Regions from separate parts of the Streptomyces sp. NPDC005955 genome, predicted to be linked through region 1. Evidence: riboswitches for the same ligand, from Rfam matches in the RefSeq annotation. Region 1 holds a riboswitch; each other region holds the start of a gene.

The links. Region 1 has a riboswitch for cyclic di-AMP ahead of ACFYOU_RS02865 (transglycosylase family protein). Riboswitches for the same ligand answer to the same signal wherever they lie in the genome.
Positions count from the first base shown of each region.
Region 2: another riboswitch for cyclic di-AMP. It lies ahead of ACFYOU_RS27735 (C40 family peptidase); the one in region 1 lies ahead of ACFYOU_RS02865 (transglycosylase family protein).
Region 3: another riboswitch for cyclic di-AMP. It lies ahead of ACFYOU_RS28830 (peptidoglycan DD-metalloendopeptidase family protein); the one in region 1 lies ahead of ACFYOU_RS02865 (transglycosylase family protein).

Region 1 covers NZ_JBIAIF010000001.1:667,095-671,115, reverse strand. The annotation lists gene ACFYOU_RS02875 (cytochrome P450) at 1-627, shown strand, start outside; gene ACFYOU_RS02870 (transglycosylase family protein) at 814-1,899, shown strand; cyclic di-AMP (ydaO/yuaA leader) riboswitch at 2,074-2,265, shown strand; gene ACFYOU_RS02865 (transglycosylase family protein) at 2,270-3,022, shown strand; gene eno (phosphopyruvate hydratase) at 3,419-4,021, shown strand, end outside.
Region 2 covers NZ_JBIAIF010000014.1:116,193-120,213, forward strand. The annotation lists gene ACFYOU_RS27720 (Scr1 family TA system antitoxin-like transcriptional regulator) at 1-550, opposite strand, end outside; gene ACFYOU_RS27725 (ATP-binding protein) at 840-1,298, shown strand; gene ACFYOU_RS27730 (DUF6328 family protein) at 1,331-1,915, opposite strand; gene ACFYOU_RS27735 (C40 family peptidase) at 2,048-2,521, opposite strand; cyclic di-AMP (ydaO/yuaA leader) riboswitch at 2,526-2,723, opposite strand; gene ACFYOU_RS27740 (hypothetical protein) at 3,024-3,326, opposite strand; gene ACFYOU_RS27745 (ATP-dependent Clp protease proteolytic subunit) at 3,333-3,971, opposite strand.
Region 3 covers NZ_JBIAIF010000015.1:159,962-163,982, forward strand. The annotation lists gene ACFYOU_RS28825 (SGNH/GDSL hydrolase family protein) at 1-744, opposite strand, end outside; gene ACFYOU_RS28830 (peptidoglycan DD-metalloendopeptidase family protein) at 980-1,993, opposite strand; cyclic di-AMP (ydaO/yuaA leader) riboswitch at 1,998-2,156, opposite strand; gene ACFYOU_RS28835 (tyrosine-protein phosphatase) at 2,618-3,415, shown strand; gene ACFYOU_RS28840 (DUF6126 family protein) at 3,509-3,688, opposite strand; gene ACFYOU_RS28845 (cupin domain-containing protein) at 3,685-4,021, opposite strand, start outside.

The sequences.
Region 1 (4,021 bases):
CGCGCCTCGGACCACGGCGAGCACCTCACCGAGGGCGAAGCGGCCGCGATGGCGTTCATCCTGCTGTTCGCCGGGTTCGAGACCACCGTGAACCTCATCGGCAACGGCACCTTCGCCCTGCTCACCCACCCCGAGCAGCGGGCGCTGCTCCAGCGGTCGCTGGCCGAGGAGGGGGAGGGCTCCCCGCTGCTGGACACGGCGGTCGAGGAACTGTTGCGGTTCGACGGCCCGGTGGAGATGGCCACCTGGCGGTTCGCCACCGAACCGCTGCGTCTCGGCGGCCGGGACATCGAGCGGGGGGACCCGGTGCTGGTGGTGCTCGCCGCGGCGGACCGCGACCCGGCCCGCTTCGACCGGCCCGACACCCTGGACCTGACCCGGCGGGACAATCCGCACCTCGGATACGGCCACGGGATCCACTACTGCCTCGGCGCGCCACTGGCCCGGTTGGAGGGTCGCGCCGCGCTGGTCACCCTGCTGCGCAGGCTGCCTGACCTGCAACTCGCCGCTGCTCCGGAGGAATTGCGGTGGCGCGGCGGCCTCATCATGCGGGGCCTGCGGACGTTGCCCGTGCGGTTCGCTCCGGCCGCCGTGACCAGCAGTGGTGACGTCAGATCAGTTCCGTGATGCCTGCGTGATCTGCGCTGCATTGACTTGTGACAGGCGTTCGACTCCGGCTACCTTCACGACGAATCGGCCGCCCCCAGCCGCCGTGTTCGGTCCTGCTGTCGTACGAAAGGCCACCGCATGCTCTCCGGGAACGGTCGTCATCGACGCCCCCGACAGGCCCCCCCTCTGGTCGTTGCGGCCGGGGTGACCAGCTCCGCGATCGTCCTTCCGCTGCTCGGTGCGAGCGGTGCGACCGCGGCGGAGGCAGCGACCTGGGACCGGCTCGCGGAGTGCGAGAGCGGCGGCGCGTGGAGCGCGAACGACGCCAACGGCTTCTACGGCGGTCTCCAGCTCACCCAGGAGGCGTGGGAGAAGCACGGCGGGCTCACCTACGCGGTCAGTCCCGACCAGGCCAGCCGGTCCCAGCAGATCACCGTGGGCGAGCGCATCCTGGCCGCGCAGGGACCCGCCGCCTGGCCGGGGTGCGGCGAAGCCGTGGGTCTCGTCAAGGGCGGCCCGGCGGCGGCCGTGGACCCGGGCGTTCCGTCCAAGTCGGACAAGGGGAACAAGGGCAGCGCGGTCATCGACACCGCCCCGGGCGGGGTGGCCGCCGGCAAGTCGGACGGGTCCCGTTCCACCGCGGACCGGCCCGCGTCCCAGACCCCCCGACCGGCGGAGACGACGGAACCCGGTTCCTCGACCTCGCCGAGCGCTTCGGAGGACGCCTCCGGTTCCGCCGCTCCCTCCGACGGCGCCACTTCCCCCGGCGCCACGGGTTCTTCGGGACCCTCGGACTCCGCCGACCCCTCGGACCCGTCGAGTTCCTCCCCGTCGTCCGAGGCGTCCCCGGGGGAGTCCTCGTCGAGCGGCGACCCGGGAGACGGGACGCCCGGCAAGGGCACCGGCAGCGAGTCGGCCGAGCCCGGCTCGTCGTCCCCCTCGCCCGGCGCCTCCGACGCGGCCACGGACGCCTCGGCGACGACCGGGGCGAAGGAGGGTTCGGGCCGTCACCGCGGCGCCCCGGCGGCCGAGGAGGCCGCCGCCTCCCGGGAGGGCGACAGTGCGGCGGAGCACGCTTCGCGCAGCAGTGCATCCCGTGACGAACTGGACAAGTCGTACACGGTGCAGTCCGGTGACAACCTGTCGGCGATCGCCGACTCCCAGGGCGTCGAGGGGGGTTGGTCGACCCTCTACGACAGCAACAAGGGCACCGTCGGAACCGACCCCGACCTCATCCTCCCTGGCCAGAGCCTTGACCTGGCGCCCGAAGCGCCCGAAAAGAAGCAGTAGTTCGCTCGTTAATGTCCGTTTTGAGGTGTGGGGCGGAAGTGAGACATGGGTCTCATCGACCCGGCTGAGCTTTGAGTTTCGGCCCGCCCCATGCCTACGGTCAGGGCCGTTCGCCAATGCGGGCACCGACCTCCGTCACGCCGAATCCTGCCGACGGAAGTTCGGGAAAAGTCGACGCGTGAAGCGCCGTGGGCAGGAGCGGGGGACCCAAGGTAAGCGCCGGACGGGGTCGTTCGGGGAGTCGAATGAGACTCCCCGGGAGACGACCGGACGGCTAGGGGTGGAGCCGCGCGCTGGACGCGCGGCCGGGCACTCACTCGGCCCGAACCCGACAGCTCACCTCGTATGGCGTCGGTGAGGGGATGTCTTCATGCTGCTTTCCGGCAAGGGCAAGCACCGCAAGCCCAGCAAGGCCACTCGTATCGTCACCCTCGCGGGGGTCACCGGAGCGGCCGTCGCCGCCCCGCTGCTGACGGCGACCAGTGCGTCCGCCGCCACCGCCGCCGAGTGGGACCGCGTCGCCCAGTGCGAGTCGGGCGGCAACTGGTCCATCAACACCGGCAACGGTTACTACGGCGGCGTCCAGTTCTCCGCCTCCACCTGGGCCGCCTTCGGTGGGACCAAGTACGCGCCCACTGCCAACCTGGCCACCAAGGCCCAGCAGATCGAGATAGCCGAGAAGGTCCTCGCCGGCCAGGGCAAGGGTGCCTGGCCGAGCTGTGGCGTCGGCCTCTCCAGCACCCCCTACGGTGGCGGCGCCGCCGAGCAGCCCAAGCCGCAGACCCAGCAGCCGCAGCAGAGCGCCCCGGTGCAGCAGGCCCAGCCGAAGCAGCAGCAGCCGCAGCAGACCGAGCAGCGCGCCTCCCGCGCCGAGGACCGCGCCCCGGCCGCCCCGGCGCAGCCCGCCAAGCCGGCCGCGCCGACCAAGACGGTCGAGACCCCGACCGGCAAGAAGGTCGCGAAGGGCGACGGCGAGTACAAGGTCGTCAGCGGCGACTCGCTCAGTGCCATCGCCGAGGCCGAGGGCGTCAAGGGCGGCTGGCAGAAGCTGTACGAGCTGAACGACGACATCGTCGACGACGCCGACTTCATCTACCCGGGCCAGCAGCTCCACCTCTCCTGACCCCCGCTGAACCGGTGGTCACCGCAGGGCCCCACGGGCCCCACGGGACCACTCCCGGCTCCGGCCCGCCCCGGTCGTGAGCCGCACCCCCCGGTCCCGGGCCGTGCCCCGGCCCGGCCGGGAACCCGTCCCCTCGGGTCAGTCCGCCCCGGTGTGCCGCCCCCGTGCACCGGGGCGGCGGTGCGTTCCCGGCCGGCCGGGGACGCGTTGCGCCCCGAACGCGTCGGAGCTCAGGTGTGGGACCCCGAGCACATTTGTTTGCCGACGGAACAATTTGGTTTCCGTTTGTCCACGAGCCGGGCGGCCGGGTGGCCGAAGTCCCGGGGGCCGTTAGGCTCAGGGGCGGCGGGGCCACCGGCCCCGCATCACTGCGTCACATCCCAGAAGGAGATGCTCGTGCCGTCCATCGACGTCGTCGTAGCCCGGGAAATCCTGGACTCCCGAGGCAATCCCACGGTCGAGGTCGAGGTGGGCCTCGATGACGGCAGCACCGGCCGTGCCGCCGTACCGTCCGGCGCCTCCACGGGCGCCTTCGAGGCCCTGGAGCTGCGTGACGGTGACGCCAACCGCTACGGCGGCAAGGGCGTCGAGAAGGCCGTCCTCGCGGTCATCGAGCAGATCGGCCCGGAGCTCGTCGGTTACGACGCCACCGAGCAGCGCCTGATCGACCAGGCCATGTTCGACCTGGACGCCACCCCGGACAAGTCCTCGCTCGGCGCCAACGCCATCCTCGGCGTCTCGCTCGCCGTGGCGCACGCCGCCTCCGAGGCCAGCGACCTGCCGCTGTTCCGCTACCTGGGCGGCCCCAACGCGCACCTCCTGCCGGTGCCGATGATGAACATCCTGAACGGCGGCTCGCACGCCGACTCCAACGTGGACATCCAGGAGTTCATGATCGCGCCGATCGGCGCCGAGTCCTTCTCCGAGGCCCTGCGCTGGGGCACCGAGGTCTACCACACCCTCAAGAAGGTCCTGAAGTCGAAGGGCCTCGCCACCGGC
Region 2 (4,021 bases), on a different contig from region 1:
CGCCGACCGGGCGCCGCAGCACCGCCTCGTCCAGGACCGCTTCGAGCCGGGGCGGCGCCGCGCGGCGCAGTACCTCCTGCCGGGCGAGCCGCACGTCCACCAGCCGTTCGAGCTCCCCCTCCGGAAGGCCCACCACCGAGGCCCGGGTCACCGCCCGTGCGTAGCCGGGGGTCTGGAGCAGCCCCGGCACCACCACGGTCTCCAGGGTGCGCACCCGGTTCGCCTGCTCCTCCAGACAGATGAAGTCCCGGTAGGCGGGCGGCAGCAACTGCCGGTAGTCGTGCCACCAGCGGTGGCCGGACGCGCCGTCCGGTTCGGCGAGCGCGAGCAGCAGGTCCCGCAGCGACGCGTCGTCGACCCGGTAGAGGTCGAGGAGGAGCCGCACGTCATCGGCCTTCACGCCGCTGCGCGCGGTCTCGATCCGGCTCACCTTCGACTGGTTCCAGCCCGCTCGCCGCGCGGCCTCCCCGCTGGTGAGGTCCGCATCGAGGCGCAACCGGCGCAGCTCGGAGCCGAGTTTGCGGCGGCGCACGGCGGGGCGGTGCTGCATGGCCGACTCCTTCCGGCCGGGGGTGGCCCACCGCCAGACGGTAGAGGATGCCGCGACGATGGGGGGCGCGAGCGGCGTGCGGAGGTGGCGAAGGGGCGTACTGCCGGACTTGCCGCCCGGCGCGGAAGAGTTCACCGCTTCGAGCGACAGATATATGCACATCCTCGTGGATCGGCCCCCGTGACCGGCGCGCAGATGGCAGGCTGGCCGCAGCACCAGTCCGGGACCGTCCGCGAACCATCCGCCTCACGCCGGAGTCCGGTCCCGGTGGGAAAGGGACGACGTCGCCATGGCAGACCATCAGGAAGCATCCGTAACCCTGCCGAGCGAGCCCGCTTCGGTCCCCGTCGCGCGTGCCTACGTGAGTGACGTCCTCGCGGACTGGGGCCTCCCCGCCGATACGGGGGTGACCGACACGGTCCGACTGATCGTGTCGGAGTTGGCGACCAACGCGATCCAGCACACCCTCGGTCAGTCGCCCACGTTCACCGTCGACGTGGAACTGCTCAGGGACGAGCAACTGCGCGTCGGGGTCACCGACAGCCATCCACGCCACCCCCAGCGCCTCCCGGCGGCCGTCCAGCAGGACAACGGCCGGGGCATGGCCATCATCCGCTCGCTCACCGTCGAACACGGGGGTCGGCTGTCCGTCAGTCCCACCCCCGAGGGCGGCAAGACGGTGTGGATCGCGCTGCCCGTGCAGCGGTGGTGGCGCTCGCCCCGGGCTGACCGTCCCGCCCAGCGCTGAGGTGCGGGGGCGTGCGCAACGACGAGAACCGGTCAGGGCGGGCCGTCACTGCCCGGTCCCGGACTCCCTCCCCGAGCCCCCGGGGTCCCGTCCGGATTCCGTCCGTCGCCCTCCCCCGGGGCCCGTGCGGCCGAGCGGCGGTTCAGACGCCGCAGCACCTGCCAGGGCAGGACGACCCACAGCCCCGCGCACACCGCCAGGGTGCCCGCGGCGGCGAGGACGCCCCCGGCGCGGCCCACGGCCACGTCCACCGCGAGCAGCACCGATCCGGTGAGCGCCAGGGACAACGCCCCCAGTCCGAGTTCGGTGAGCCGGGAGGACACCCACACGATGTCGGGCTTGGCGCCCCGTCGGAACAGGTAGCGGTGGATCGCCGCGGGGGCCGTGAACAGGGCCGCGGCGAGGACCGCCAGGCACAGGGAGACCACGTACGTGCTGCGCTGCACGAGGTCGAGGGACGGGAAGCGGGGCGTGAACGCGAGGGTCAGCAGGAAGGCGAAGAGGATCTGCACACCGGTCTGGGTGACGCGGAGTTCCTGGAGGAGTTCCCCGAAGTTCCGGTTGGCCCGCTGCACCGAGCTCTCCGCGGGGGGACGCTCGGACCGGTCATCAGTCATGTGTCATGGGTAACCGGTCCGGGGCGCTTCAGCGGGGACCGAAAGGGTGGGGAACGCACACGCCCCGTTCCCCACCCCGTCAGACGGTCAGCACACGGGTCCCCGTGCGCCCCGCTCAGTTCGTCGCATCGCTCACCGCACCCGTCCGTACTTGACGCTCTTGGTCCAGATCTTCGTGAGCCGTACCACGTCGCCGGTTTTCGGGGAGTGCCACATCTTGCCGCCGCCGGCGTAGATGCCGACGTGGTAGACGTTGCTGCCCGAGTAGAAGAAGACCAGGTCTCCCTTGCTGCGGTTGCTCGCCTTCACGCGCTTGGTCTTGTTGTACTGGCCCGCAGCCGTACGGGGCAGGCTCTTGCCCGCCTTCTTGTACGAGTACAGCGTGAGTCCGGAGCAGTCGAATCTGCTCGGCCCGGTCGCGCCGTACCGGTAGGGAGCGCCCTTCTTCGAGGCGGCCACCTTGAGTGCCTTGGTCGCGGACGTCGCGGCGGACGCCTCTGAGGCGGCGCCGGGAGCCACTATGCCGCCGCCCACGGCGACGAGCGTCAGAGCCGAGGCCGTTCCGGCCCTGGTCAGCAGCGACGGGACACGATTGAGCGCAGTCATTGCGCAACCCTTCGTCAGCCGCCTGTGAAGGATGACCTGTCGGGTTCGGGCAGGCGAAGATGCCCGGCCGCTCACGCGGCTTCACCCCAAGGGCCCGCCCGGATCTCTCCGGCGGCCCGTCTTGCTCGGGTCCTCCACTCCTGCCGATCCACTCCTGTCGACCTGGCGTCCGGGCGGCGGCAGGACTCGGCGTCCGCCCGGACCGCCCCGCCGCTGTGGCGGGGGCTTGTCGTCGGAAGGGATCTTCACGCATGAACACCCGAAAAACCGAACGTTACCGCTGGTTTGTGAGTCTCCTCACCCCTGACCCGTTCAGGTGGACAGTCCTCCGAGCGGGCGGAGCCGCGGACATCGGACGACGTCTGTACCAGCGGTGAAACGTCGTTTGCTAAGGATCGGGTAGACATATGAAGCAAGTCGGAACCCCATGGATGTCTACCCTTTAATACGCTGATCGGGGGTACCTCGTCCGGGTCGTTTCAGGTGACTTCCGGACGCCGGGTCAGTTGCCGTCCGGTGGCACCCCGACGCGCGCCGCCCGTCGTACGCCGTCCAGGGTGCGCAGCGCACGGGCCAGCGTGTCGGCGTGCACCTGGCTCTCGCCGCGCTGGTGCATCAGCGCCAGCGCGTCCCGCAGCTCCACGGCCTTGCCGACGAGCGCCTGCGCGGCGCGCAAGCCTCGATAGGTGTCGTCGGCGCGCGCGGGGTTGATCCGGCCGAGCAGGTCCACGGCTTCCAGGTACCGGTCGATGAGTTCCCCTTCGGCACGGGTCAGCGCCGGCAGCGGGGGCAGGTCGGGAACCACCGTCGCCTACCGGGTGGCCGGCACCGCAGGGGTGCCCTTGCGGTTCGGCACGATCCGGTCGACCAGTCCGTACTCCAGGGCCCGGGGCGCATCGAGGAACAGGTCGCGCTCGATGTCCGCGGCCACCCGCTCGCGCGGCTGCCCGGTGTGCCGGGTCAGCAGTTCCTCCAGCAGGTCGCGGGTGCGCTGGAGCTCGTCGGCCCGGGCCGCCAGGTCGTCGGCCCGGCCCCGGACGGGTTCGGCCAGCGAGGGCTGATGGAGCATCACCCGCGCCCCGGGCAGGGCGAGTCGCTTGCCCGGCGTGCCCGCCGCCAGGAGGACGGCCGCCGCGGAGGCGGCCTGTCCCAGGCAGATCGTCTCCACGTCGCAGGTGATGAAGCGCATCGTGTCGTAGATCGCGGTCATGGCCGTGAACGAGCCGCCGGGCGAGTTGAGGTACAGCGAGACGTCCCGGTCGGGCGCCGCGTGTTCCAGGTGCATCAGTTGGGCCGTCACGTCGTTCGCCGCGGCGTCGTCGATGGGGGTGCCCAGCATCACGATCCGCTCGTCCAGCAGCTTTCCGTACGGGTCGAGCGTGCGCGGGCCCCAGGAGGTCCGCTCGGTGAACTGGGGCAGGACGTGGCGGGCCGCCGATCGGAGGGTCACGACGATCGTCTCCTTCGAGAAAAAATGTACAGGATGTACATGTCGTTATG
Region 3 (4,021 bases), on a different contig from region 1:
CGACTCGCCGCGCAGGCGCCGTCCGATCCAGGGCACCAGGTACTCGCGGGCCCAGTGGATGTCGTCGCGCCGTACTTCGAGGGTGCCGCGGGGCGGCAGCGGGGGCCAGGGCTGGTCGGGGTCGGCGGGGACCCCGACCCGGAGGACCTGCCCGGCGCGCAGGGCGACCCGGGTGTGGCCCTCGGGCGAGAGGTGCAGCCGGTCCTCGTCCCAGGCGCGGCGGTCCTGGACGCTCTTCAGGGACCACAGGTCGAGGACGGGGCAGTCGTAGCGGTCGGCGATGGCCCGCACATGGCCGTTGTAGGTGGCGATCTTGCCGCGCAGGTGCTTGAGGAGGGGGACGCCACGGGTGTCGAAGCCGGTGGTGACCATGACCGTGCCGACGGACGAGGCCAGATCGGCGACGGCCCGTTCGAACCGCTCGGCCACCTCGTCGGGGTCGGTGCCCGGCCGGATGATGTCGTTGCCGCCCGCGCTGAAGGTCACCAGGTCGGGCGCGAGTTGCCGGGCCCGGGGGATCTGCTCCTCGACGATCTGATCGAGGAGTCTGCCGCGGACGGCGAGGTTGGCGTAGCGGAAGGTGGGTTCGGGTAGCCGGTCGCCGAGGAGGACGGCCAGCCGGTCGGCCCATCCCACGAACGTACCGTCGGGGCCGGGGTCTCCGACGCCTTCCGTGAAGCTGTCGCCGACGGCTGCGTAGGACCGGATGTCGTCAAGGGCGAGGAATGTCGACTCTGCTGTCACGTCGGCCCATTTTTCACCTCCCCACGTGACCTACGCCACCGTAATAATGCGCCATTGGGGCTTGACGGCACGTGATAAAGGCCATGCGCCCCATTTCGTCGAGTCGGGAATAGCAGCTCCCCGGCCCCCTCGACTCCCCTCGCCCCCACTCGACACTGCTGCCGACGTGCGACGCGGGGCCGTATCCGCCGATACGGCCCCGCGGGGTGCTGGTGCGGCCGGTGGCCGCGGGGGGTCAGATCGCGACGCCCTTCGACCGCAGGTAGGACAGCGGGTCGATGTCGGAGCCGTAGGCCGGGGAGGTGCGGATCTCGAAGTGCAGGTGCGGTCCGGTGCTGTTGCCGGTGGAGCCCGCGGTGCCGATCTGCTGGCCGCCCGAGACGGACTGGCCGGCCGAGACGCCGAGCTGCGAGAGGTGGGCGTACTGGGCGTACTTGCCGTCGGCGAGCTGGATGACGACCTGGTTGCCGTAGGCGCCCGCCCAACCGGCGGAGACGACGGTGCCGGGACCGACGGCCTTGAGCGGGGTGCCGGAGGGGACGCTGAAGTCGACGCCGGTGTGGTAGCCGCTGGACCACATGCTGCCGGAGGCGCGGTACGGCGTGCCCACACCGCTCGCGACCGGCAGCGTGTAGCCGCCGGCGCTCGCGGTGGCGGCCGGCGCCTGGGCCGCGACGGGCACGGCCTTCGGGGCGGCGGGCTTCGGAGCGGCGGGCTTCGGGGCGGCGGGGGCCGCGGGGGTCGCCTGCTCGGGCTGCGCGGCCCGGGGAGCGGCGGGCTTCGGCTCAGCGGCCTTCGGCGCGGCGGCCTGGGGGGCGGCGGGCTTCGGCGCGGCCGGCTTCGGCGCGGTGGCCGTGGCGGCGGCCTTGCCGCCGAGGGTGAGCTTGAGGCCGGGGGTGATCAGATCGGGGTTCGATCCGACGACGGTCCGGTTGTCCTGGTACAGCCGCTGCCAACCGCCGCGCAGGTCCTGGTCGTCAGCGATCTTCGACAGGTGGTCGCCGACCTTGACGGCGTAGGTCGTGAGCCCGGCGCGCTGCTGCGCGGGCGCCTCGGGGGCGGTCTGGGCCGCCACGGCGACCGAGGTCGCGGGGGCGAGCGCGGAGGCGGACTGCGGGGTCGCGGCCTGGGCCTGGGTGGCGCCGATCAGCGGCAGCGCGAGCGCTGCCGCGCCACCGGTTCCGGCGATGGCGATCGTCCGGGCGAGCCGGGCGGACTTGGGGCGGCGGTGCTTTCCCGTCGCGGGCATGGTGCGTTCCTCTCCGGCGCCTACGAGGTGAGCTGTCGGGTTCGGGCTGGAGCTGCCCGGCCGCGCTCGCGCGGCTTCACCCCGAGCCGGTCCGGTCGCCCGGATGCGGCGTACTGCGTGTGGGTTCCCCGCTCCTGCCGATGTCGGGTGGTGAGATGGGCTACCGAGCGGCGGCAGGACTAGGCGTCCGCCCGGAGTGAGCGTGACGCTAAGCGAGCGGGAACGGCCCGGACAACCGAGCACCCGTCAGCGGCCTGCGATTTCTTGATCCTCGCCGTCCGTTCCGGTCACCCTGCGTCGATGGCGGCGGGGTTCGCGGACGCCAATTCCCGGGCCGGGGCGGGCAGCCGACGAACCGGCGATCACCACCCACCGTGACCACTATGATCCCGGTCACGACGCATCCCCCTAGGGTGCCTTATTTCCTGTCCAGTTGAGCCAAAGCCGCCCAATCCGACCAAAGGCGCAAATCATCCTTTCGCCGGTGGATTCCCTCGTGCATGACATGACCGGGGATCACCGACGAAAGCCCTCGTGCAAGGTGATTGTCCGAGCAAGTGATGTCGTATCGTCTGAAGCGCCCCGCCGACGGACGGCGCCGGCGGGGGACTGGGAGGAGCCCCCGTGACGCAGCAGATCCCGTCCACCGAGCCCGAACTGACCGGCGTGCGCAACTTCCGTGATCTGGGTGGTCTGCCGACCGCGGACGGCAGGCGGGTCCGACACGGGGTGCTGTTCCGCAGCGGCCACCTCGCCCACGCGACCGACGAGGACCGTCGGTACCTGACCGGGCTGGGGCTGCACACGATCTTCGACTTCCGCAACGACGCCGACCGCGGGCTCGACGGCCATGACGTGGAACTGCCCGGCGTGCGCAACGTCAACCTGCCGCTGAGCGACCCGGCCGACGGCGCGGAGTTCTGGCGGATGGTGCGCCGGGGCGACCTCGCCCAGCTCCGTGACCTCCTGGCCGGGGGACGGGCCGTCGAGCAGATGGTCACGTCGTACCGCGTACTGATCGAGGAGCGGACCGTGGAGCACGCACGGGTGCTGCGGGCGGTCGCGGAGGACAGCGTGCCGGCGCTCCTACACTGTGCGGCGGGCAAGGACCGGGCGGGCCTGTCCATCGCCGTCACCCTGCTCGCCCTCGGCGTCGAACGGGACGCGATCGAGGAGGACTACCTGAAGTCCAACGCCGCGCACCGCCGGTACCGGGTGCAGCGCAGCGCGGACGCGGTCGACGGGTACGCGCCGGAGGTGATGGAGTTGCTGAGCCCGCTGTTCGACGCACGCTCGGAGTACCTGGCGGCGGCCTTCGACAGCATCGATCGATGTTGGGGCGGCACGGACGCCTACCTGACCCGGGCCATCGGGCTCACGCCGGACCTGCGCGCCCGCCTCCGGTCCCGGCTGCTCGACTGACGTCAGCGCCGGGCCCCCGGGTGCACCGCGGGGCGCGGACACCGGGGGCCCGGCGCGTCCGCCACCGGGGTACCGGACCCGGGGCGGATCAGCTCACTTGGCCCCGACCTCGAAGAGCAGCCAGATGAAGGCGGCGACGAGGTGGCCGACCGCGACGTAGATGAGCAGGCGGATCCAGATGCTCGGCGGCATCTTGTCCTCGATGCGGGGGCGCTGGACCGGCTGGACCGCCGGGGGCGCCGCCGGGTCGGTGGGGGGAACGGGCTCGGTCATCGGAAGTCTCCCGGGGTGTGGACGTCCGTCGGGCCTAGGCACAGCGCGGCGGTCGGGCTCTGCAACAAGGTGTGCACGAAGAGGAGGTCGGTGCCGTCCTCGTCGGCGGCGCCGATCCGGTGCGGGGTCAGCGAGTCGAAGTGCGCGCTGTCGCCGGGCGCGAGCACATGGGTGCTGTCCCCGAGTCGCAGCCGCAGCCGCCCGGACAGGACGTACAGCCACTCCTCGCCGGGGTGCACCCGCACGATGTCGCCCTGGGTGCCGTACGGCACCCGGACGCGGAGGGCCTGCATGCCCCGGCCGGGGGCGCCGGCCTGCCAGTAGGTCCAGCCG